One region of the Devosia sp. Micro-HW1 genome, then DNA from elsewhere that is predicted to be linked to it. Evidence: predicted binding sites of a transcription regulator. Region 1 holds the regulator's gene; each other region holds the start of a gene.
What was found. Region 1 encodes PhoB, which activates phosphate uptake and scavenging genes when phosphate is short. Its sites were predicted from a motif close to TGTCATNNANCTGTCAT; they were not measured.
Positions count from the first base shown of each region.

Region 1 (7,484 bases):
ACCCTGCGTGACGGTGCCTATGGCCTGGGAGCAACCCAGTCTGAAACCATCCGCAATGTTCTGATCCCCGCTGCGCTGCCCGGCATTGTCGGCGCCTTCCTGCTCGCCGTCAGCCGCGCCATCGGCGAAACCATGATCGTGGTTCTGGCTGCCGGCAACGCGCCGATCCTGCGCGGCAATCCGCTGGAGCCGGTCTCCACCATCACGGTTTCCATCGTCAATCAGCTCACCGGCGACACCGACTTTACCGGCCCGCAGTCCCTTGTTGCCTTCGCCCTGGGCCTCACCCTCTTCATCATGACGCTGTGCCTCAACATCGTCGCCCTCTACATCGTCCGCCGCTTCCGGGAGCAGTACGAATGACCAGCACCACCACTGACTCGGCTGCTGAACGTCGCAATCGCGTTCGCGCCGGCCTGGGTCGTCGCCACAATGGGGAGCGCCTGTTCCGCCTCTTCGGTGTCGTCGCCATCGTCCTGGCGCTGGGCTTCGTGGCGCTGCTGTTCGCCGACGTTCTGCGCAAGGGCATCCCGGCCTTCACCCAGACCAACATGCACCTGGCGGTCACCTTCGATCCCGAGCTGCTCAATGTCGATCCGGCGCCGGTACGCTCCGAAGGCCAGTCAGATGCTGCCTATCGTGCCGAGCGCCTCGCCTGGGAGCGTTCGGTTGCCATGCTCAACTGGAACAATGTCGTCGAAGCCGCGCTGCGTGAGGCTGCCCCTGCTGGTTTCGAGATCGACAGCCGTCAGATTCTGAGCATCCCCGAGACCGATGCGCGCCACCGTGTCCGCGAGCGCTTCGTCAACGACCCCAGCCTGCTCGGTCAGACGGTCGAGATGGACCTGCTCGCCTCTGCCAATACCGACAACTGGGTTAAGGGCAATATCAATCGCGAGCTGGGCGATGCCCAGCAGCAGCTCTCCGCCCCGGCGCGCGCCCTCATCGACATCTTCGAAGAAGACGGCACCATCTCGCGCGGCTTTGCCTGGGCGCTGATATCAAATGTCGACAGCCGTTCCGCACCTGCCGCTGCGGGTCTCCTCGGCGCCCTCATGGGTTCGCTCTGGATGATGCTGATTGTCGTCGTCCTCGCCGTGCCGATCGGCGTGGGCAGCGCTATTTACCTCGAAGAGTTCGCGCCCAAGTCCAGGCTGACCGATCTCATCGAGGTCAACATCAACAACCTGGCCGCCGTGCCCTCCATCGTCTTCGGTCTGCTCGGCGCCGCCGTGTTCATCAACTGGTTCCGCCTCCCCCTCTCGGCCCCGCTGGCCGGCGGTCTGGTGCTGACCCTGATGACGCTGCCGACCATCATCATTGCGACCCGCGCGGCCCTCAAGGGCGTCTCCCCGGCCCTGCGCCAGGCCGCCCTCGGCATGGGCGCCTCGCGCACGCAGATGGTGTTTCACCATGTGCTGCCGGTGACCTTTCCCTCGATCCTGACCGCTACCATTATCGGTGTGGCCCAGGCCCTTGGCGAAACCGCGCCGCTCCTGCTGATCGGCATGAATGCCTTCGTGGCCGCGGTGCCCGGCACGCCTATGGATCAGGCAACCGCTCTTCCGGTTCAGATTTACCTCTGGCAGGGCAACGAGAACCGCAACTTCTTCGAGGCCCGCACCTCTGCTGCCATCATGGTGCTCCTGGCCTTCATGATTACCCTCAACGCCATCGCGATCTTCTTGCGGTCGCGTCTTGAAAAGCGCGCTTAAGGAGACTTCGGAAATGGACGTTCTCGCCGGTAAGGTTAAAGTGACCCAAAAGACCCTGGATCAGACCATGAATCCCGCCGAACTGATGGACCATCCCATCCGCCTCACCGCCCGTGATGTTACCGTTCATTACGGTGCCAAGCAGGCCCTGCATGGCGTCTCCATCGACATCCCCGACCGCGCCGTCACCGCCTTCATCGGGCCGTCGGGCTGCGGCAAGTCCACTTTCCTGCGCTGCATCAACCGCATGAACGACACGATCGAAGGCGCCAGGGTCGGCGGCCGCATCGAGCTCGACGGCCAGGACATCTACGATCCCAAGCTCGACGTGGTGGAGCTGCGGGCCCGCATCGGCATGGTCTTCCAGAAGCCCAATCCCTTCCCCAAGTCGATCTACGACAATGTCGCCTATGGCCCGCGCATCCACGGCCTCGCGCGCTCCAAGGCCGACCTCGATGAAATCGTCGTCTCCTCGCTGCGCAAGGCGGGCCTTTTCGAAGAGGTCAAGGATCGCCTCAGTGAGCCAGGCACCGGTCTTTCCGGCGGCCAGCAGCAGCGCCTCTGCATCGCCCGCGCCATTGCCGTGGGTCCCGAAGTGATCCTCATGGACGAGCCCTGCTCGGCCCTTGATCCGATCGCCACCGCGATCATCGAAGAGCTGATCGACGAGCTGCGCGAGAACTACACCATCGTCATCGTCACCCACTCGATGCAGCAGGCAGCCCGCGTGTCGCAGAAGACCGCCTTCTTCCACTTGGGCAACCTGATTGAACAGGGCGACACCGAGGACATCTTCACCAATCCGGTGAACAAGCAGACCCAGGACTACATCATGGGCCGCATCGGCTGATCGCGGATCTGGAGGACAAACCATGCCAAATACCGGTACCGATCACATCGTCACCTCCTACAACGAGGAACTTGCCGCCCTGGCCCAGGCCATTGCCGAAATGGGTGGTCTCGTCGAGGTCGCTGTCGAGAACGGCACCCGCTCGCTGCTCAAGCTTGACCGTGAACTGGCTGACCTGACCATCATTGCCGACCAGCGCATCGACGACATGCAGCGCCAGATCGATGACATGGCCGTGTCGATGATTGCCCGCCGCCAGCCCATGGCCAGCGACCTGCGCGCCATCATCACTGCCATCCACGTCGCCTCCGATCTCGAACGCATCGGCGACATGGCCAAGCAGCTGGCCCGCCGCTCGCTCAAGCTCGAAGGCCTCAACCTGCAGCCGACTTTCTACAACGGCGTCAAGAACATGACCGCGCTGGTCCTGCAGCAGGTCAAGGATGCCCTCGATGCCTATGGCAATCGCGAGGCGCCCGCAGCCGTCGAAGTGTGCAACCGTGACGACGAGGTCGATGCCATGCACACCTCGCTGTTCCGCGAACTCCTCACCTACATGATGGAGGATCCGCGCAACATCACCACCTGCACCCACCTGCTGTTCTGCGCCAAGAGCCTCGAGCGCGTCGGCGACCATGCCACCAACATTGCCGAGCGCGCCTACTACCTGGCCACCGGCAAGCAGCTCACCAGCGACGTGCAGGAACTGCAGCGCCAGCAGATTAAAGCGTAAGGCACTTCTCCCTTTCGGGGAGAGGTCGGCGCGCAGCGCCGGATGAGGGGGCCTTCCTCGTAGCACCGCACTCTCAACCCCCTCCCCCTCCTTCAGGGGGAGGTGAGGTGGGGGTAAAGCCAAGAACTCAGAACTCTCGGATGACCAAGGTCAGTCCGATCGACGGAGCACATCCAATGCCCGCCACCATCCTCGTGGTCGAAGACGAAGGCGATATCGCCATCCTGCTGCGCTACAATCTCGAAGCCGAGGGCTTTCGCGTCGTCACCGCCGAGAGCGGCGACGAAGCCCAGCAGGCCATTGCCGAAAAGCTGCCGGACCTGATCCTGCTCGATTGGATGCTGCCCGAGATTTCCGGCATCGAACTCTGCCGACGCCTGCGCGCCCGCGATGAAACAGCCCGCGTGCCGATCATCATGCTCACCGCCCGCGGCGAGGAAGAGGAGCGCGTCCGCGGTCTTTCCACCGGCGCCGACGACTACGTGGTCAAGCCTTTCTCGGTGCCCGAACTGCTGGCGCGCATCCACGCCCTGCTGCGCCGGGCCAATCCCAATCTCGTCACCACCGCCCTCAAGGTCGGCGACCTCGAGCTCGACCGCACCACTCACCGTGTCCGCCGCGCCAACCGCGACGTGCATCTGGGACCCACCGAATACCGTCTGCTCGAATATCTGATGCGCCATCCCGGCCGCGTCTATTCGCGCGAACAGCTTCTCGACGGCGTCTGGGGCAATGATGTCTATGTCGACGAGCGTACCGTCGACGTCCATATCGGCCGCCTCCGCCGCGCCATCAACCGCGGCCGCGAAACCGACCCGATCCGCACCGTCCGCGGCGCCGGCTACGCCTTCGACGAACGGTTTGCCGCCAACGCCTGAACCGGCGACTGGAGCGTTTCGCGGACCATTTGAAACACCGCTACCTCCCCAATCGTCACTACCGGCCCACCCTCCGGCCTGACCCGAGGGCCCGGTGGTCCATGCCCGCTGTAGGATGGATTGCCGGGACAGGCCCGGCAATGACGGCCATACATGTCTCCGCTTCAGAATTGTGAAACGGCCTAATCGGCAATGGCCAGGAAATCGAGCACCGCCTGTCCGAAGCGCGGGTCGGTGTTGAGGGTGTAGTGGGTGGTGCTTGGAATGACGGCGAAGCGGTTCGGCGTCATGCCCTCCCCCGCCCACCCGCCATCGACCTTGCCACCCCCCAGCAGCTCGAAGAAATGCGTGGCATGGCTGATCCGCACCGCGTCATAGTCTCCCACCACCAGCAGGGTCGGGCTCTTGATCCCGCCCACCTCGGATGACCAGTCATAGTCGTTGCCGATAAAGGCACCCATCTGCTCAAAGAGCTTGGGAAAGTTTTCCGGGTCGGGCGCGACCGCCTTGTAGGCCTCGTAGAGCGGCGTCTGCATCATCTCAGGGGCCATATGCGCGCCGATGGTCCGCATGCCCTCGGCATTATAGTCGTGCCACCCCGAATAGGCGTAGGGCGCCGAAGCGACCACCAGCCGGTTGACCACATCGGGATGGTCGATGCCGAGCCGGATGGCGGTAATGCCGCCCATCGAATAGCCGACGACATCGGCCCGTTCATGGTCCAGCCATCGGATCAGCCCGGCCACGTCGGTGGCGAAAGCCTCGAAACTCATTGGGCGGTCGAAAGGTCTGGTGCGGCCATGCGCCTGGAGATCCACGCCAATGACCTGATGGTGTTTGGCCAGCTCGGTCAGCACGGGGCCGAAATCGTCCATGGTTTGCAGGCCGCCATGCAGCAGCACCAGCGGTTCGCCCGCGCCGAACACGGCATAGGCCAATTCGATTCCGTTGACGGGCGCGTAGCCCGACCGGGTTGGAGTAGGCAACGACATTTGAGACCTCCGGATCGCTAATGATCGGACGACGAGCAGCAGCCAGGATTTTCGACAGGGAAACGGCCCGCTCCCGCCAAGCCTAAACCTCCGGCAAGTCCCTCAGCGGCGTGGTATCGTCCAGCGGCACCGTCTGCCGCTCGATCATGCGGTGCACGTGCGGCAGGCCCTCGCCCTGATGCAGGGCGCGCAGCTGCTCGATATTGTCGGCGTCGGATTTGGTGCGCCGCAGGTTGTGCCGCACATAGTCGACCCAGGTGGGCACGTGATAACTCTCCACCCACAGGTCGGGCCGCTCGAGGTCGCGCAGCAAGGTCCATTGCCGCGCTCCGTCGCGGATGCGGATGCGCCGTCGCTCGCTCATCAGCCGCAGGAAGGCGGGAATGTCCTCCTGCAGGATCTGGTAGTCGATCATCACCATGATCGGTCCGCTGCGCGGCCTGAGATCCAGCCGCAGGATCGGCTCATTGAAGGTGTCGAGCGGATTGAGGTCACGCTGGTCGAATTGCGGCAGCGCCAGTTTCAGGCCCACCAGGCCGCAGATCACCAGCACGCCGCTGGCGATCAGCAGCGCCCAGTCCATGCCGAGCCCGTCCGAGGTCACGCCCCAGATCCAGCTGCCGCCCGCCATGCCGCCGAACGTGGCCGTTTGGTAAAGCGAGAGCGCCCGACCCACCACCCAGCGCGGTGACGCGAGCTGGATCGAGACATTAAATAGGCTCAGCGCCAGCACCCAGCTCGCCCCGGCGGGCAGCAGCAGGATGTGGCTGAGAACGGCATCGCGGCTGAACGCCAGGCCGATACAGCTGAGGGCAAAGCCGAGGCAGGCCGCCCGCACGATGTTCTCGTTGCTGAACACCTGCCGCACCCGCCCGTTGAGGAAGGCGCCGAGGATGGCGCCCACCCCGAAACAGCCCAGCAGCGTGCCATAGATCAGCGCGCCACCGCCCAGATAGTCCTCCGCCAGCACCGGCAGCAGGGCCAGGATGACGATGGCCGACGCGCCGAACAGGAACCCGCGGAACATCACGGTCATCAGGTTGGGCGACATCGACACATAGCGCACGCCGGCCCACATGGCGCTGCCCAGCCGCTCCCGCGGCAGGCGCGCCGGCGCCCGCTGCGGCTTCCAGCGATAAAGCGCACCGATCAGCGGAATGTAGGACACGGCATTGAGCGCAAAGGCCGCGCCCGCCCCGGCAAAGGCCACGATCATGCCGCCCACCGCCGGACCGACGCTGCGCATCATGTTGAAGCCCATGGCATTGAGCGTCACCGCCCCCGGCAGGTCTTCGCGCGGCACCACATCGCCCATCGACGCCTGCCATGACGGGTTGAACAGCGCCGTGCCCGCGCCGATGAGGAAGGTGAAGGTCAGCAGCAGCCACGGATTGAGCAGGCCGAGCCAGGCGGTAATGGCCAGCGCCAGCGACACCAGCCCCATGCCCGTCTGGGCAATCAGCATCACCGTCCGCCGGTCGAAATTGTCGGCCAGCGCCCCGGCGGCGATGGAAAACACCATGATCGGCAGCGTGTTCGATGCCTGCACCAGCGCCACCATATTGTGCGACGTGGTCAGCGTGGTCATCATCCAGCCCGCGCCCACCGCCTGCACCAACCCACCCAGATTGGACGCCAGCGTCGCCAGCCAGAGCATGCGAAAATTCTCGTTGCGCAGCGGCGCGAGAACCGTGGGACCCTTGGACATGTCGAACAATCTCCTGACCTGTCTCATGAGCCAGCCGGCGCACGGAGGCAAGCCCGCTGGTTGCTCTGCCCTTCACATCCCGCGCCCCATTGCTGCCCTCCGATCAATAAGTCATACTTATTTCGAGGAGACATCATGCGCAGCTATTCCCCCGTCGATTTCACCCGGGTGAGCCTCACTGGGCCCTTCTGGGCCGAGCGGCTCGAAATCGTGCTCACCCGCACCGTTCCCAGCCAGTTTGAAAAACTCGGCGAGAGCGGCATTCTCGAGTCACTCGAACTCAAAGACCCGCCGCCACCCCTGCGCATCCCCCGCATGGGTGGACCCGATGGCCATACCCATCAGGTGTTCTGGGACAGTGACATCGGCAAGTGGATCGAGGCCGCCGGCTATGCCCTGCGCCACCGCCGCGACCCCGATCTCGAAGCCAGGGTCGATGCCATCGCCGCGCGCCTCGCCGAGGTGCAGATGCCCGACGGCTACCTCAATCTCTGGTATCAGGGCCAAGAGATCGACAAGCGCTGGACCAACCTGCGCGACCGCCACGAACTCTACAATGCCGGGCACCTGCTCGAAGGCGCCATCGCCTACTATCAGGCCACCGGCAA
Region 1 covers NZ_CP094375.1:1,441,661-1,449,144, forward strand. Annotated here, with positions in the region: gene pstC (phosphate ABC transporter permease subunit PstC) at 1-363, shown strand, start outside; gene pstA (phosphate ABC transporter permease PstA) at 360-1,715, shown strand; gene pstB (phosphate ABC transporter ATP-binding protein PstB) at 1,783-2,565, shown strand; gene phoU (phosphate signaling complex protein PhoU) at 2,588-3,298, shown strand; gene phoB (phosphate regulon transcriptional regulator PhoB) at 3,475-4,176, shown strand; gene MQW79_RS06770 (alpha/beta fold hydrolase) at 4,359-5,168, opposite strand; gene MQW79_RS06775 (MFS transporter) at 5,251-6,876, opposite strand; gene MQW79_RS06780 (glycoside hydrolase family 127 protein) at 7,012-7,484, shown strand, end outside.

Region 2 (7,484 bases), 620 kb from region 1:
GAGCTCGTTGGCGGTGGCGCCCGTGACGGGCTCGTACTTGAAGCAGCCAGCGCGGTCGATTTCGGCTTCCTCGATGAAATCGAGCAGCATTTCGAAATCTTCCTCGGTCTCGCCGGGAAAGCCGACGATGAAATTTGAGCGCACGGTCAGGTCGGGGACCTGGCGCTTCCAGTCGAGGATGCGATTGAGCGTCTTTTCCTGATGCGCGGGACGGCGCATGGCCTTCAGCACATTCGGCGACGCGTGCTGGAAGGGAATGTCGAGATAGGGCAGGACGAGGCCTTCGGCCATCAGTTCCATGACCGGGTCGACATGGGGGTAGGGGTAGACATAGTGGAGGCGCACCCAGGCGCCGAGCTCGCCCAGTTCCTTGGCCAGATCATAGAACTTGGCCTTCACTTCGCGTCCGCGATACTTCGACGTCGCATACTTCAGGTCGAGGCCGTAGGCGCTGGTGTCCTGCGAGATGACCAGCAGTTCCTTGACGCCGGAGCGGATCAGGCCTTCGGCCTCCGAGAGGATGCCGGCGGCCGGACGCGAGGCGAGGTCGCCACGGATCTGGGGAATGATGCAGAAGGAGCAGCGATTGTTGCAGCCTTCGGAAATCTTCAAGTAGGCGTAGTGGCGCGGCGTCAGCTTGAGGCCGCTTTCGGGGACGAGATCCACAAAACGGTTCGGCACGGGCGGCAGGTGCTCATGCACCGCCGAGACCACGCTTTCATACTGGTGCGGGCCGGTGATGGCGAGCACGCTGGGATGAGTCTCGCGGATCAGGTTCTCTTCGACGCCGAGGCAACCGGTAACGATGACGCGACCGTTTTCATTGAGCGCTTCGCCAATGGCCTCAAGGCTTTCTTGTTTGGCGCTGTCGAGGAAGCCGCAGGTGTTGACGAGCACCACATCGGCGCCCTCATAGTCGCGCGAGAAGGTATAGCCCTGGGCGCGCAGGGTGGTCATGATACGCTCGCTATCGACGAGTGCCTTGGGGCAGCCGAGGCTGACGAGCCCGATTTTTGGCGCCTGATTCATGCGCTTGCAGTGTCCGGTAGTTAGAGTTGCGCATCGGAGCGGTCCTGAAACCGCCACTTACTTTTCGGCCCGATGCGTGAATTGGATGGCGCGTCATACAGCCAATTGGACGGTTACGCAATGTGACTGTCCGGCAACGGGGGCGGGGCAGACTTTCGCCCAGCGCGGAACACGCGATCTTGAACGATGGAAAAGCTGAACAGTGCGTGCGCTTTAGGGGTGATTATGATGTGACGGGCGCTGCTGTAGGAGACAGGCCCCCAACCCGCGCCGAAACGGCGCAGTCACTCAGGAGCATTTTCTTGTTCGATCGTCTCTCCGCCTATGCGCCGCAGGCCCTCGCCGTGCTGCGCGTCGTTGCTGCCCTGTTGTTCCTGCTGCACGGCACGCAGAAGCTGTTCGGCTTCCCGGCCGCCGAATTCGCGCCGCCGGCCTTCTCCATCTTCTGGTTTGCCGGCGTCATTGAAATCGTGACCAGCGTTCTGATTGCCCTTGGCTTCTTCACCCGCCCGGCAGCGCTGATCGCCTCGGGCACGATGGCCGTGGCCTACTGGATGGTCCATGCGCCGGGTAGCCTCTACCCGACCAATAACGGCGGTGATGCAGCGATCCTGTTCTGCTTCGTGTTCCTGTACCTGGTTTTCGCCGGCCCGGGCGCCTGGAGCGTGAACAAGAAGTAAGGCTCTCCGGTCGCACCGGATGCGGCGCCCTCCCTGGGAGGGTGAGTACTTCCGGTACGTTGGCACCCCCACCCAGCTTCGCTACGGCCTATCGGCCTAGCTGCGCTACCTCCCCGTCGAGGGGGAGGTGAAGAGGGCCGCCCGATGGGCGGCCTTTTTTGCTGGGTCATGGAGTCGTCCTAGACACGGCGCCGCCCTCGGACTTGATCCGAGGGCCGCTAGGAGCGCCACAATGGAAGTGTCCAGCACGTTTCGAATGGCCCTCGGGTCAAGCCCGAGGGCGGCACTGAGTATGGTGTTGGTGCCGAGTGTCAGTAAGGCCGCCTCGTGGGCAGCCTTTTTTCGGGTCAGCTGCTCTTATGCCAGCGGCTTGGGCGGGGTGCGCTTGGCGGTGCGGCGGGGCTTGCTGTGGGTTTCGCCGGGGGCGGTGGCGGGTTCGCGCTTGCTCGGCACACTTGCCGCAGTGGTGACGGGCGACGGCCTGGTCGGTGGAGCCGGCGGAACCGGTGGCGTCGGCGGGGGCGGCGTTACCGACGGAAGAGGCTCGGTGGCCGGGGTGATATACTCGTCGGCTTCGGCGAAATCGCGCTCTTCGCCTTCTTCGGCGAGATCGCGGATGGCATCGCGGACTTCATCGAGAAGCGATGCCGAATAGCGCGAGCGCTGCACACTGTCGCCGGTGTTTTCGTGGCTCTTGAACCAGACGAGCAAGGCCTCGCAGGTGATCCGCAGGATCACGAAGGACAGGAGCCCGAAGACCACGATTTCGAGGAGACCCCAGAGGCCATCGCCAAAGCTGGTGCCGAAGCGGAAGAAGAAATGCGCCACGGCCCAGAGCAGGATGGCGGCCAGGCCCAGCGCATAGAGAATGGGAACCAGTTTCGGCGACAGGATCGAATCGAGCCGGAACAGGGTCTGGCGGGTCATCAGTCGCTTGAGATCGTCCAAAGTCATTTCAGGCTCCTCGAATCCGGTTGCTGGGGTGCAAATTGGTCGTCAGACGTCGGGATGGTCAAGGCTTGCAGGGCCGAAAATCGTTTCGAAACGAGCATGTAGCACCGAATCGACTTCTGGCAGGGTGACGAGCAGCCCCAGATCTTCAAACGAGGTGACGCCCTGATCGATGATGCCGCATGGGACAATGCCGTCATAGTGGGAAAGGTTCGGCGCGACATTGAGGGAAATGCCGTGAAAAGTGACCCATTTGCGCACGCGCACGCCGATGGCGGCGATCTTGTCCTCGCGCGCAAGTCCCTTGTCGGGGCGGGGCACCCATACCCCGACACGGCCATCGCGGCGTTCGCCCCTGACATTGTGGGCGTCCAGCGTGTCGATGACCCATTGTTCGAGGCCCTGCACGAGGCACCTGATGTCGCGGCCACGCTGGGTCAGGTCGAGCATGACATAGGCCACGCGCTGGCCGGGGCCATGATAGGTGTATTGCCCGCCGCGGCCGGCCGGATAGACCGGAAAGCGCGGATTGAGGAGGTCTTCGGGGCGGGCAGAGGTGCCTGATGTATAGAGCGGAGGATGTTCGAGCAGCCAGACAGCTTCAGGCGCTTCGCCGGCGGCGATGGCGGCGACGCGTGCGTCCATCATGGCGAGGGCAGTCTGATAATCGAGCGGCTCATCGAAAATGCGCCATTCTACCGGCCGGCCATCGGCGCGATGCAGTTTTGAGCCGATCTGGCACGCTTCGTTTACGTTTGTTAACACTTCCATAACCAGCTTTGGCGGAGTTTGAAGGAACGCGAATCCGTGGCGCTGTGGCGCCGGGCCCTGGACCCATCCTTATCTATGAACACCCTGGACAATATTGAAGTCGATATCACGGTCGAGCTGGGCGCGACCACCATACCGATCCACCACATGCTGCGCATGGGCCGCGGCGCGGTGATTGAACTTGATGCGACCGAGCATGATCCGCTGCGCATCTATGCCAATAACACGTTGATCGCCAGGGGCGAGGTCAATGTGGAGGAAGGGCATCTCCGCGTCTTCGTGACCGAGAAGGTCTTTCGCTTCGGATAAGGGCGGGACCAGGTCCTTGGGGAAACCCAGCGGATTTCCTGCACTTCGGAAAACGTATCCACAGTTACCCGAAAAATCCCGATTATCCGCTTGCGGATGTGAAGGAGCCTTGCTACATCCCCACTCGCTTCGGGGCGCAAGCACTGAAGTTTCTACCACACTGTGCGGTCGTGGCGGAATTGGTAGACGCGCAGCGTTGAGGTCGCTGTATCGCAAGATGTGGAAGTTCGAGTCTTCTCGACCGCACCAGTCACTCTCGAAGTGAAAAACAAGAAGCTGCCGCAAGGCGGCTTTTTTGTTGTCTGGATGGCATCTAGCCGGCCGCTGGGCGGCCGGCTGGGCCTGGCTGGCGTCAGTCGGGACCCAGCGCTGACGTCAGTTGGGACGCAGCGCTGACGTCAGTTGGGACGCAGCGCTGACGTCAGTTGGGACGCAGCGCTGACGTCAGTTGGGACGCAGCGCTGACGTCAGTTGGGACGCAGCGCTGACGTCAGTTGGGACGCAGCTCGATCACCGGGATGGTGCGGTCGGTCTTTTTTCGTAGTCGGCAAATTGCGGGAACAGGCTGGCATGGCGCGCAAAAGCTGGGGCTGATAGGGGCGAGCCCCTCGGCCTGCTCAGGCGCTCAGACGCTAATCTTTTGCGGGACGTCGATTTTGGGCACCTTGAACCCCATGGCAATCCAGGCCCCCAGCAGCTTTGCGTAGAAGCTCGCCGTGGTCCTGCCGCCTGACGGCAGTGAGCCGTCCAGGATGGTGCCTTCGGGCACGTCGCCAGTCTGGGTGCGTATCTGGGTGGCCGGGCGCTGATCCTCGGGCCAGAGGCCGGCAAACATGCTGAGCCAGTGGGCGCCTTCAAACTCGGTAAAGACCGGCGTGTTGCAGCAGGTCGTCAACACGCGACGGGTCGGCGCCTTGTCGCTGAGGCGGAATTCGGCGAGGGCCGCGGTGCCATTGGGGAAACGAACGCGATCCTTGCGGTAGAGGATATAGGGAACGCCGCCACTGGCGCTGGTAAGCGGAAAGGCCGGTGGCAGGGCGCTGAGACGCTGGGCCGCGCTGCGACAGGACGCGCAGTGGCATTCGGTGGTGATGAAGGGTTCGCCCGTCACCTCGACATGAAACTTGCCGCAGGCGCAACTGAGCGTGGTGGTCTTCGACATGGGTGATCATTCTCCTCTGTAATCGACCAGCCGACGAATGACGCAGGTCCGTTTCGACACGATGACGGCCCGCGCTCGCGAAGACAAGCTGGAGCTTGCCGTGTTCAAGCGAACATAGGGCGCGGTCATTTGCGCGTGAGGTGCCGGGTTCAAAAGCCCCTACAGTCCTTTGAACAAGGGAGTTTCCGGCCGCGCGCCTTTCGAGCGTAGCTCTCAAGGCCTGCTCACCTAAATTCGCTCCACCGGAGCGAATTTGCCTGCGGCATGGTTCGCAGTCATCCAACCGTCATGGAACCTTCAAGTGAACGTCAAGCAAGCTCAATAGAGGGGGCGGGCAGGGCGAAGCTCCCAAGGAGCGGGAACCTTGTGCGCCGGACCTTTCGGTTTGTTTCGGATGGTTTCGTCTCAATCGGCCGGCGCTCACAAACATGGTCTGGCAGGAACCGGGCGCCCCCTTCGGGGTGCATGACGGTATCCGTTGGGAGACAAGCATGAAGAACCTCAATCGCATGGGCCTTGCTGCCCTTTCGCTGGCCCTTACCACTTCGGTCGCTTTTGCGCAGACCGAAGTCACCTGGTGGCACGCCATGGGTGGCGAGCTGGGCACCAAGCTCGAAGAAATCGTGGCCGGCTACAATGCCAGCCAGTCCGACTATGTCGTGACCCCGGTCTACAAGGGCTCCTATGCCGAGACCATGACTGCTGCCATCGCCGCCTTCCGCGCCGGCGAGCAGCCCGATATCGTGCAGGTGTTTGAAGTTGGCACCGGCACCATGATGGCCGCCAAGGGCGCCGTATACCCGGTCTATCAGTTGATGGCGGACATGGGCGCCGACTTCGACCCGGCCGACTACCTGCCGACTGTCGTGGGCTACTACACCGACACCGAAGGCAACATGCTCTCGATGCCGTTCAATTCCTCGACCCCGATCTTCTACTACAACAAGACCGCCTTCGAAAAAGCCGGCCTTGACCCGAACACCCCGCCGGCCACCTGGGAAGACCTGGAAGCCTATTCCAAGAAAATCATGGAATCGGGCGCCGCCACGTGTGGTTTCACCACCGGCTGGATTTCCTGGGCACAGCTGGAAAACCTGTCGGCCTGGCACAACCAGCCAATCGGCACCAAGGAAAACGGCTTTGGCGGCTTTGACGCCGAGCTGACCGTCAATGGTCCGCTGCAGGTCAAGCACTGGGAAAACCTGAAGCGCTGGCAGGACGAAGGCGTCTTCCAGTATGGCGGTCCGGGCGGTGGTGCTGATGCTCCGGCCAAGTTCTATACGGGCGAATGCGCCATGTACATGAACTCGTCCGCCTCGCGCGCCGGCGTGATGGCCAATGCCGCCGACTTCGAAGTCGGTTTCGGCATGCTGCCGCACTATGCCGACACCCCGGCCCAGAACTCGATCATCGGCGGCGCGACCCTGTGGGTCCTGCAGGGTGCCGACGAAGCCGAGTACAAGGGCGTTGCCGACTTCTTCAACTACCTGTCCTCTGCTGAAGTCCAGGCCGACTGGCACCAGTATTCGGGGTACCTCCCGATCACCCAGGCCGCCTACGACCTCGGTATTGAACAGGGCTATTACGAAGCCAATCCGGGTTCGGACGTGGCCATCAAGCAGATGACCCTCAACGCCCCGACCGAAAACTCCAAGGGCCTGCGTTTCGGCAACTACGTCCAGATCCGTGACGTCATTGACCAGGAATTCCAGGCGCTGCTTTCGGGTGACAAGGGTGCCCAGCAGGCTCTCGACGATCTCGTCGCCCGCGGCAACCAGCTGCTGCGCGACTTCGAGGCCGCGAACCAGTAAGGCGCCTTGATACTACCGGGCGGCGGCGAAACGAGGTTTCGCCCCGCCCAATCGTTTTTTCCGGGGCGCCTCGCCGGCACTCCCGCGGATCGGGTCGATGGATACCAAACGCACAGTCTTTCCCTCGCAGGGGCTGCCTTACCTCCTGGTGGCGCCGCAGATCATCATCACGCTGATCTTCTTCATCTGGCCCGCTGGCCAGGCCGTGAAATCATCCTTCGAACGCGAGGACCCGTTCGGGCTCGCCACGAGTTTCGTGGGCATCCAGCACTATGCGCGCCTGTTCCAGGATCCGGCCTACCTGGCCTCGATCGGCCGGACGGCATTGTTCGCGCTGGCTGTCACTGCCATCTCGATGGGACTGGCCCTGATCCTGGCCGTGGCGGTCAATCGCCTGATCCGATCGGCATCGGCCTATTCGACCCTGCTGCTCTGGCCCTATGCCGTGTCGCCCGTCGTTGCGGGTATCCTTTGGTGGTTCCTGTTCAACGGGTCCACCGGAATCCTGCCCTACATGCTTAGCTTTTTCGGCGTGGACTGGGATCACCAGCTCAATGGCACACATGCGATGATCCTCATCATCGTGGCCGCAAGCTGGAAGCAGGTTTCCTACAATTTCCTCTTTTTCCTGGCGGGGATGCAGTCGGTTCCGCAATCGCTGAATGAAGCGGCGGCAATCGACGGGGCGGGGCCGCTCAAGCGGTTCTGGACCATCGTCTTCCCGCTGCTGTCGCCGACCACGTTCTTCCTGCTCATCGTCAATCTCAACTA
Region 2 covers NZ_CP094375.1:820,311-827,794, reverse strand. Annotated here, with positions in the region: gene rimO (30S ribosomal protein S12 methylthiotransferase RimO) at 1-1,029, opposite strand, end outside; gene MQW79_RS03800 (DoxX family protein) at 1,326-1,709, shown strand; gene MQW79_RS03795 (DUF4282 domain-containing protein) at 2,067-2,663, opposite strand; gene lipB (lipoyl(octanoyl) transferase LipB) at 2,706-3,431, opposite strand; gene MQW79_RS03785 (FliM/FliN family flagellar motor switch protein) at 3,507-3,740, shown strand; tRNA gene MQW79_RS03780 (tRNA-Leu) at 3,905-3,989, shown strand; gene MQW79_RS03775 (GFA family protein) at 4,366-4,902, opposite strand; gene ugpB (sn-glycerol-3-phosphate ABC transporter substrate-binding protein UgpB) at 5,394-6,713, shown strand; gene ugpA (sn-glycerol-3-phosphate ABC transporter permease UgpA) at 6,811-7,484, shown strand, end outside.
Region 2: the regulator PhoB is predicted to act here: its motif matches at 5,176-5,192, upstream of ugpB (sn-glycerol-3-phosphate ABC transporter substrate-binding protein UgpB).

Region 3 (7,484 bases), 1.8 Mb from region 1:
CCACCACTTCGCCATGACGCATGACCATGACGCGGTCGGCCATGGTGCGGATGACGCCGAGGTCGTGGCTGACCAGCACCATGGTAATCCTGCGATCGCGCTGCAGGCGCTTCAGCGTATCGAGCACGAGGGCCTGCACCGACACGTCAAGGCCGGTGGTCGGCTCGTCGAGCAGCAGCAGAGCCGGTTCGAGGGCAATCGCCTTGGCCAGCTGCACGCGCTGCTGCATGCCGCCCGAGAGCTCGATGGGGCGCGCATCCATGCGGTCGAGCGGAAACTCGGATGCGTCGAGTGCCTCGCGGGCCTTGCCGCGCAGCACGTCGAAGCTGCGCTCGCCGGCAATCAGCAGGCGCTCGGCGACATTGCCGCTCGAAGAATGCTGCATCAGCAGCCCCAGATGCGGGTTCTGGTAGACGATGCCGATATGGCGGGCGCAGAGCATCCGGCGCTCATAGCGCGTGAGATCGAAGAGGTTCTCGTGCTCGCGGCCCGGCAGACGCAAGGTGTAATCGCCGCTGTCAGGCGTGTCTTCGAGGTTCATCATCCTGAGGAGCGTCGACTTGCCCGAACCGCTTTCTCCGACAATGCCCATGACTTCGCCGGGATAGACCTTGGCATCGACGCCACGCAGCGCGCGGACGGTGCCAAAGGTCTTTGAGATGCCCTGCATCGTCAGCAGTGGTTCGGCCCGCATCAGGCGGGGGGCGGCGCGCTCCAGCGCCGGCGGGCTGAGATCAAGGCTCATGCTGAAAACTCCCCGTTGCGATACCAGGTCTCGCCGATTTCAGTGGGCGCGCCGTCGGCCCTGTCGAGGGCCTTGATCCCGAGATTGCTGTCGGAAACTTCGAAGACCGAGCCGCCGTCATCCTGCGGCAACTCGTTCATGAAGAAGCCCCGGACGCCCGAGCGCCGGCAGGTGAGGTCGGCATGATCTTCGACGAGGTAAGGACGATCGGAAAAGACCAGCGGCTCGACCCGCGTATAGGGTGGCACGGCATGAAGACGCTTTTCGCGCCCGGCCGAGAGGAAGGTCAGGTGCTGGGCCATATTGAGCTTGGGTACGTCCCAGCGCGGAATGGGCGAGGGTGTCATGACGTGGCGGCCATTGACCATGGCCGGATAGGAGGCGCCCTGCATGATCCGGCCCTTGCGCACGATCTGCTCGTAAAGCGTGAGCCAGAGCTTTCCGTAGTCGGCATCGGCATGCATCTGCTTGGCGAGGGAGATGTTCGGCTCAACATCGCGCAAGGGCTCCGGATCCGGGACCTGCAGGACGAGGACCTGGTCCTCGCGCATCACCTCCTCGGGAATGCGGTGGCGCGACTGGATGATGCTGGCGCCCAGCGTGTCCCAGGTCTCGGAAGCGCCGGAGACACGCGAAATGAAGCGGCGGATCGAGGCGGCGTTGACGCCGTCATCGGCACCCTGGTCGATCACTTTCACCACCGAGCTCGGGTTGACGAGGGTCAGCGTCACCTGCAGGCCACCGGTGCCCCAGCCGCGGGCCATCGGCACTTCGCGGCTGGCATAGGGCATCTGGCAGCCGGGCACGGCGATGGCTTTCAGCATCTTGCGACGCAACTCCCGCTTGGCCGACGCGTCGAGGAAACCATAGCTGGTGGCGGCCCAGTCCTTGGTCAGCATTGCAAGGCTCATAGCGCGGGTTCCTCTTCGGTTTCGGCGACGTCAGTCTCGCCCCTGGCTTCGGCCGCGACCTTCCTGGCCTTGGCGTCACGCATGGCGTCCAGGATCGACTGGAAAGTGACGTAGTGGGGCAGCTTGAAGTGAATGCAGAAGCCCGAAGCTTCGACGCTTTCGGTGTGGTAGAGGTAGAATTCCTCATGCACGGCCGAGCCGACAGGGGCTTCGTCCGAATTGAGGTCGAGCGTTGCCGCGGCAATCACCTTGACCTCGTTCCAGCCGAAGGTGGCGGCAAAGCCCAGTTCGAGATAGCCGCCCTTCTCCTTGGACGTGACTTCCGCCTGGCTGACACGCACGCGCCCGGCGGAAAACTCGGTGCCATTGGGATGGCGCACGACGACATTGGCCTCGCCGACGCGCAGCTCGTTGACCGTGGGATGGGCATTGCCATAGCCGCGCATGGCGGCGTAGCCGAGGGCCAGCACACCGCCGGTTTCGGCTCGGGCGAGGCTCTGCAGGCGATGCGCGCGCGAGGCCGGGAACAGCAGCGGCTCCCGCGTCAGGTCCGGAATGTTTTCCGGCGACACGGTCGATGCTCTGGCCGGGGCGACGAGCCCTTGCTGGCGCTGCCAGTCGGCGAGCGAGGGCTGCTGCGCCGGTGCGGGGTTGGCCGCCTTCTCGACTGCGGGCGGGGTGAAGGGCTTGCCTTCGAGCACGTCAGTCGCCAGCACGCGATGGGAATAATCGAGAGTTGGCCCGAGGATCTGGCCGCCCGGAATATCCTTGAAGGCAGCCGAGATGCGGCGCTGGGTGAGGATTTCATGCTGCTGCACGGGTCGCGATATCGCGAGGCGTGGTTGGGTGGTGCGCCAGGCGCGCAACACCAGCACGGCTTCGGAAAGTTCGCCCCCGGTCTGCGCCAGAGCGAGCGCTGCCAGTTCTTCGTCATAGAGCGAAGCTTCGCCCATCACCCGGTCGATCAGGTAAGGCATGGTCGAGCGGATGGTTTCGACGCGGGCGGCGTCGATTGTGCCGAGGTCCTGGCGGAACAGCCGCTCGGCCTGTTCGATGGCCTTCTCGCCCCCGCGGGTTGCAACATAGGCCACTACAGCACCTCCACCAGGCAAGAGCGCGGAATGCCGACGACCTGGTCGCCATCGACGAAGAAGATGTCGAAGCCTTCGGGATAGAGGCAGAGCAGGTTCCGCATGGCCCAGAAGCCAGACGACACAGCGAGGGCAATCTCGGTCGAGCCGTTTATGCCGGGGCCAGTGAGGCGGATACGCTGTCCGGCATGGGCCACGGCGACAACCAGGGTCGCGCCGTGATCGGGATAGAGTGCGCTGCCGCAATTGATCTCGGCCAGTTCGACGCCATCGAAGCTGGAGAGGAACACATGGTCGGCCGCGCCGATCGTATCAGCCAGCATGGCGCCGCTCGCCGCGATGCGCGCGCGCATTTCGGGCGAATCGGCATAGGCGCTGCATTCGCGATCGATGAGGGTTTCGGCAATGGCGCCGAAGCCGGGTTCGGGCAGGGTCCTGACATCGCCGGGGCGCGACAGGGCCCACATCAGCGCTTCGAACGTCGCATTGGCGCGCAGTTCGACGGCGTCGGGAGCAGCGACGGTCAGCATCAGAATGTCTCCATTTCCACGCGGGTGGCTTCCACTTGCCGCATACGTTCGGCATCTGTCTGGGCCTGGTGGGCCCTTTCCTCGGCGAGGAAGGCGCGGGTGCTTTCATCTTCGCCGCGGGCCGCGACATGGAGGTCGATGACGGCCATGGCCATGGCGCGCTCGAGATCGCGGCCGGTCACCATGCCATAGCCGATCTGGCCGGCCTGGCCGCTGATATGGGCCTCGCTCACCAGCACTTCGCCCAGGTGAAAATCGACTTGTCCGACCGTGTCGCGCATCGGCACCATGACAAGGCCGGTGCGGTTGGCGATGACCGAGATGTCGCCCAAGTCGACAAGCAGGGTTTCGGCAAGTTGCTTGAGGCGGTCGGGGCGGGCGCGGGCAAGGATGTCGAGCATCTCGCCATGCTCGGGTCCGCCGGATGGGGTTTCATTGAACATCGCTGTCTCTCTCGGACGTGGTGACTCGTGGCTGGTCGGATTCAAAGGTGAATTGCACGCGGTCGCCGGCCCACACGGCTTCAGAAAAGCCGATGGGGTTGCCGTCCATGTCCGCGTCGATTTTCTGCACCACCAGTACCGATTGTCCGGGCCGCAGCATCAGCATGCTGGCCTCGTGCTCGGTGGCGAGCCGGGTAAAGACCGTGGTGCGCTGCCGGCGATAGTCGAGAATGCCGTAGGAGCGATAGACCTGCGTGATCGACGCGTCGCTCCGCCGGCGCTCGGGCAGGTCCGGGAAGCGCGCGGCGGCGTGGTAGGCCCAGTCGATGGAGATCGGCAGGTCATTGGCAAAGCCGCGCCAGGAGCGGGCAAAGACCGGCGCGTCCTTCTCGATCCCGAGTGCGGCGGCGACACGGCTGCTGGCCGGCAGCTTCATTTCTGCCAGCGTCTCGCCCGATGCGGTGAGGCCCTGGCTCGACAGATTTTCATGCCAGCGGGTGCGGGCGCCGATGACATAGTTGAGCAGGGTCGCCCGTTCGACGAACGTGCCGCGGCCATGCTCGACACGCAACTTGCCCTCGTTGACCAGCGCTGCCAGCGCCTTGCGCAGCGAGTGGCGACGCACACCATAGAGCACGCAGAGTTCAGGTTCGGATGGCAGCTTTGTATCCGCCGCCAACCGTCCGGAGGTGATTTCCTGATTGATTTTGTCCCGGGTCTCTTCCCAGGACTGTCCTTGGCTTCGCATATCGTCAACTCATTCGAATGAGCTGGTTCTAGCGAGCCGAGGTGACACTGGAATGACGGTAGGACGACCTTTCGACATCCGTGCGCCAACTCATTCGAATGTCGCCTGTTCTGTCGTCGGCTTGTCACAGAGGCTGGGTAGGTGAGGCGCCAAGGAGACCAGACATGACAGCCATCGGCCTCGACCAGATCGTCCTCACCAATGCCCGCATAGTGCTCGCCGACCGGGTGGTCGAAGGTGCAGTGGAAGTGGCTGGCGGGGTCATCACCGATATCGGCTCCGACAGCGTGCGGGGTGTCGACCTCGAAGGCGACTATCTCATTCCGGGCCTCGTCGAGCTGCACACCGATCATCTCGAAACCCACTATGCGCCGCGCCCGAAAGTGCGCTGGCATCCGGTGGCGGCCGTGCAGGCGCATGACGCGCAGATCGCGGCCTCGGGCATCACCACCGTTTTCGACGCCATCCGCGTCGGCATTGACGAGCATGCCGATATGGGCGCCGCCGAACTGCGCATCCTCGCCGATGCGATCACTGCAGGGGTCGAGGCGCGGCGCCTGCGCGCCGACCATTTCATCCACCTGCGCTGCGAGGTGTCAGCGCCCGATTGTCTCAAGGCATTCGAGGGCATCATGGACCACAAGCTGGTTCGTCTCGCCTCGCTGATGGATCACGCGCCGGGCCAGCGCCAGTTCGCCAACCCGGACGCCTACCGCGCCTATTACCAGGGCAAGCTCAAGATGAGCGATGCACAGCTGGCCGAATTCATCGCCCGCCGCACGCTGGAATCGATCACCTATGCCGACCGCCACCGCAAGGCGCTGGCCGAACTCTGCCATATCAGGAATATCGCGCTGGCCAGCCACGATGACGCCACCGCCGCCCATGTCGATGAGTCGCTGGAACTGGGCATTCGCATCGCCGAATTCCCCACCACGATGGAAGCCGCGCAGGCGTCGCGCGATGCCGGCCTTGCCATTCTCATGGGTGGGCCAAATGTGGTGCGCGGCGGCTCGCATTCAGGCAATGTCTCGGCGCGCGAGCTGGCCACTGCGGGACTGCTCGACATTTTGTCATCCGACTACATTCCCTTTTCCATGCTGCAATCGGCCTTCTGCCTTGTCGACGAAGTGGCCGGCGTGGACGTGCCGCAGGCTATCAGCCTCGTCACCAAGCGGCCGGCCGATGCGGCGGGTCTTGATGATCGCGGCGAGATCGCACTGGGCAAGCGCGCCGACCTCGTGCAAGTGCGGATCGAGGATGGGATTCCGATCGTGCGCACCGTCTGGCGCCAGGGCAGGCGGGTGCTATGACCGGTACCTTCGTTGCTGTTGTCGGGCCGAGCGGCGCCGGCAAGGACAGCGTCATGAATTTTGCACGAGATCGTCTGGGTGACCAGGTCGTCGTGGTGCGCCGAGCGGTGACACGCGCCGCCGATGGTGGCAGCGAGGATCATGACAGCCTCTCGCCCGAGGCCTTTGCCGCCGCAGAGCGGGACGGTGAATATGCGCTCAGCTGGGAGGCGCATGGCCTCCTCTACGGTCTGCCGATTGCGCTGGAAGCCGATCTGGCCGCCGGTCGGGTGGTTATTGCCAATCTCTCGCGCGCCGTGCTGCCAAAACTGCTCGCACGCTATCCGACCGCTCTGGTCGTCGAGGTGACGGCAGAGCCCGAGATCATCGCGCGGCGCCTGGCCGGGCGTGGGCGCGAGGGGGGCGAGGACATCCGTCGCCGCATCGAGCGCAGCGCCGGCTTCCGCCTGCCGCCCAGCACGGTGCGCATCGACAATTCGGGCGATCTCGAAGCGTCCGGCCAGCAGTTTGTGGCGCTGCTGCGCGATCTGCTGCGCCTGCCGGTGTGAGGGCATCGCATGAAGAAGCTGAGCGAGACGCCGTTTGTCCACGAAACGGCCAGGGTCACGCAATCGACCCTCGGCCGCTATACCGAAGTGGGCGCCCAATGCCACGTCGCTTACTCGACCATGGGCGACTATTCCTACTGCGTCGGCGGCACCCAGATCGCCTATGCCACCATCGGCAAATTCTCCAACATCGCCGCCAATGTGCGCATCTATGCGAGCATGCATCCGATGGAGCGCGCTTCGCTGCACCATTTTACCTATCGCTCGGCGCAGTATTTCGAGGGCGAGGAGGACGATGCATCGTTCTTCGAATGGCGCGAAAGCACGCCGATTTCCATTGGCCACGATACCTGGATTGGCCATGGCGCGGTGATCATGCCGGGGGTGAATATTGGCAACGGCGCCATTATTGGCTCCAACGCGGTTGTCACAAAAGACGTTGCCGATTTTGCCATCGCCGTCGGTGTGCCGGCGCGGACCATCCGCCAGCGCTTTGATGACAGCGTCGCGGGCCGCCTCGATTCCATGAAATGGTGGGACTGGAGCCACGAGCAACTGCACGTGGCGCTGCCCGATTTCCGGATGCTGGGGATCGAGGCGTTTCTCGAGAAGTACGAATAATCTCCGGCTCCCCCTCTCCCCTTGCGGGAGAGGGTGGATCGGCCGCAGGCCGAGACGGGTGAGGGGTTCCTACCGCGCGGTCGGTCCATCCCCTCGTCCGCCTTCGGGCACCTTCTCCCGCAAGGGGAGAAGGAAAGGTGGCCATCCCCCGCGACAACCCACCACACTTTCCCGGTGCATAGTCATGCAACCGTCACCCAAGTGTAATGGGGGCGTTACGTCCCGGCCCTAGGTCTGCCGCAGTTCAACGGCCGGGGCAGTTCCATGCTAAAGATTTCGCACGTTACGCGACGATTTGGTGACAAGGTTGCCGTCGACAATGTGACGCTGGAAATCCCGCAAGGACAGATGGTCGGCATCATCGGCCGCTCCGGCGCCGGCAAGTCGACACTGCTGCGTATGGTCAACCGTCTCAACGACGTTTCCTCCGGCTATATCGAATATGACGGCGTGAAGGTGTCTGAGCTGCGCGGCCAGGCCCTGCGCGACTGGCAGCGCGACTGCGCTATGATCTTCCAGCAGTTCAATCTCGTG
Region 3 covers NZ_CP094375.1:3,263,229-3,270,712, forward strand. Annotated here, with positions in the region: gene MQW79_RS15710 (ATP-binding cassette domain-containing protein) at 1-745, opposite strand, end outside; gene MQW79_RS15715 (alpha-D-ribose 1-methylphosphonate 5-phosphate C-P-lyase PhnJ) at 742-1,656, opposite strand; gene MQW79_RS15720 (carbon-phosphorus lyase complex subunit PhnI) at 1,653-2,747, opposite strand; gene phnH (phosphonate C-P lyase system protein PhnH) at 2,747-3,277, opposite strand; gene phnG (phosphonate C-P lyase system protein PhnG) at 3,277-3,720, opposite strand; gene phnF (phosphonate metabolism transcriptional regulator PhnF) at 3,710-4,468, opposite strand; gene MQW79_RS15740 (alpha-D-ribose 1-methylphosphonate 5-triphosphate diphosphatase) at 4,633-5,781, shown strand; gene phnN (phosphonate metabolism protein/1,5-bisphosphokinase (PRPP-forming) PhnN) at 5,778-6,329, shown strand; gene MQW79_RS15750 (DapH/DapD/GlmU-related protein) at 6,339-6,950, shown strand; gene phnC (phosphonate ABC transporter ATP-binding protein) at 7,215-7,484, shown strand, end outside.
Region 3: the regulator PhoB is predicted to act here: its motif matches at 4,510-4,526, upstream of phnF (phosphonate metabolism transcriptional regulator PhnF).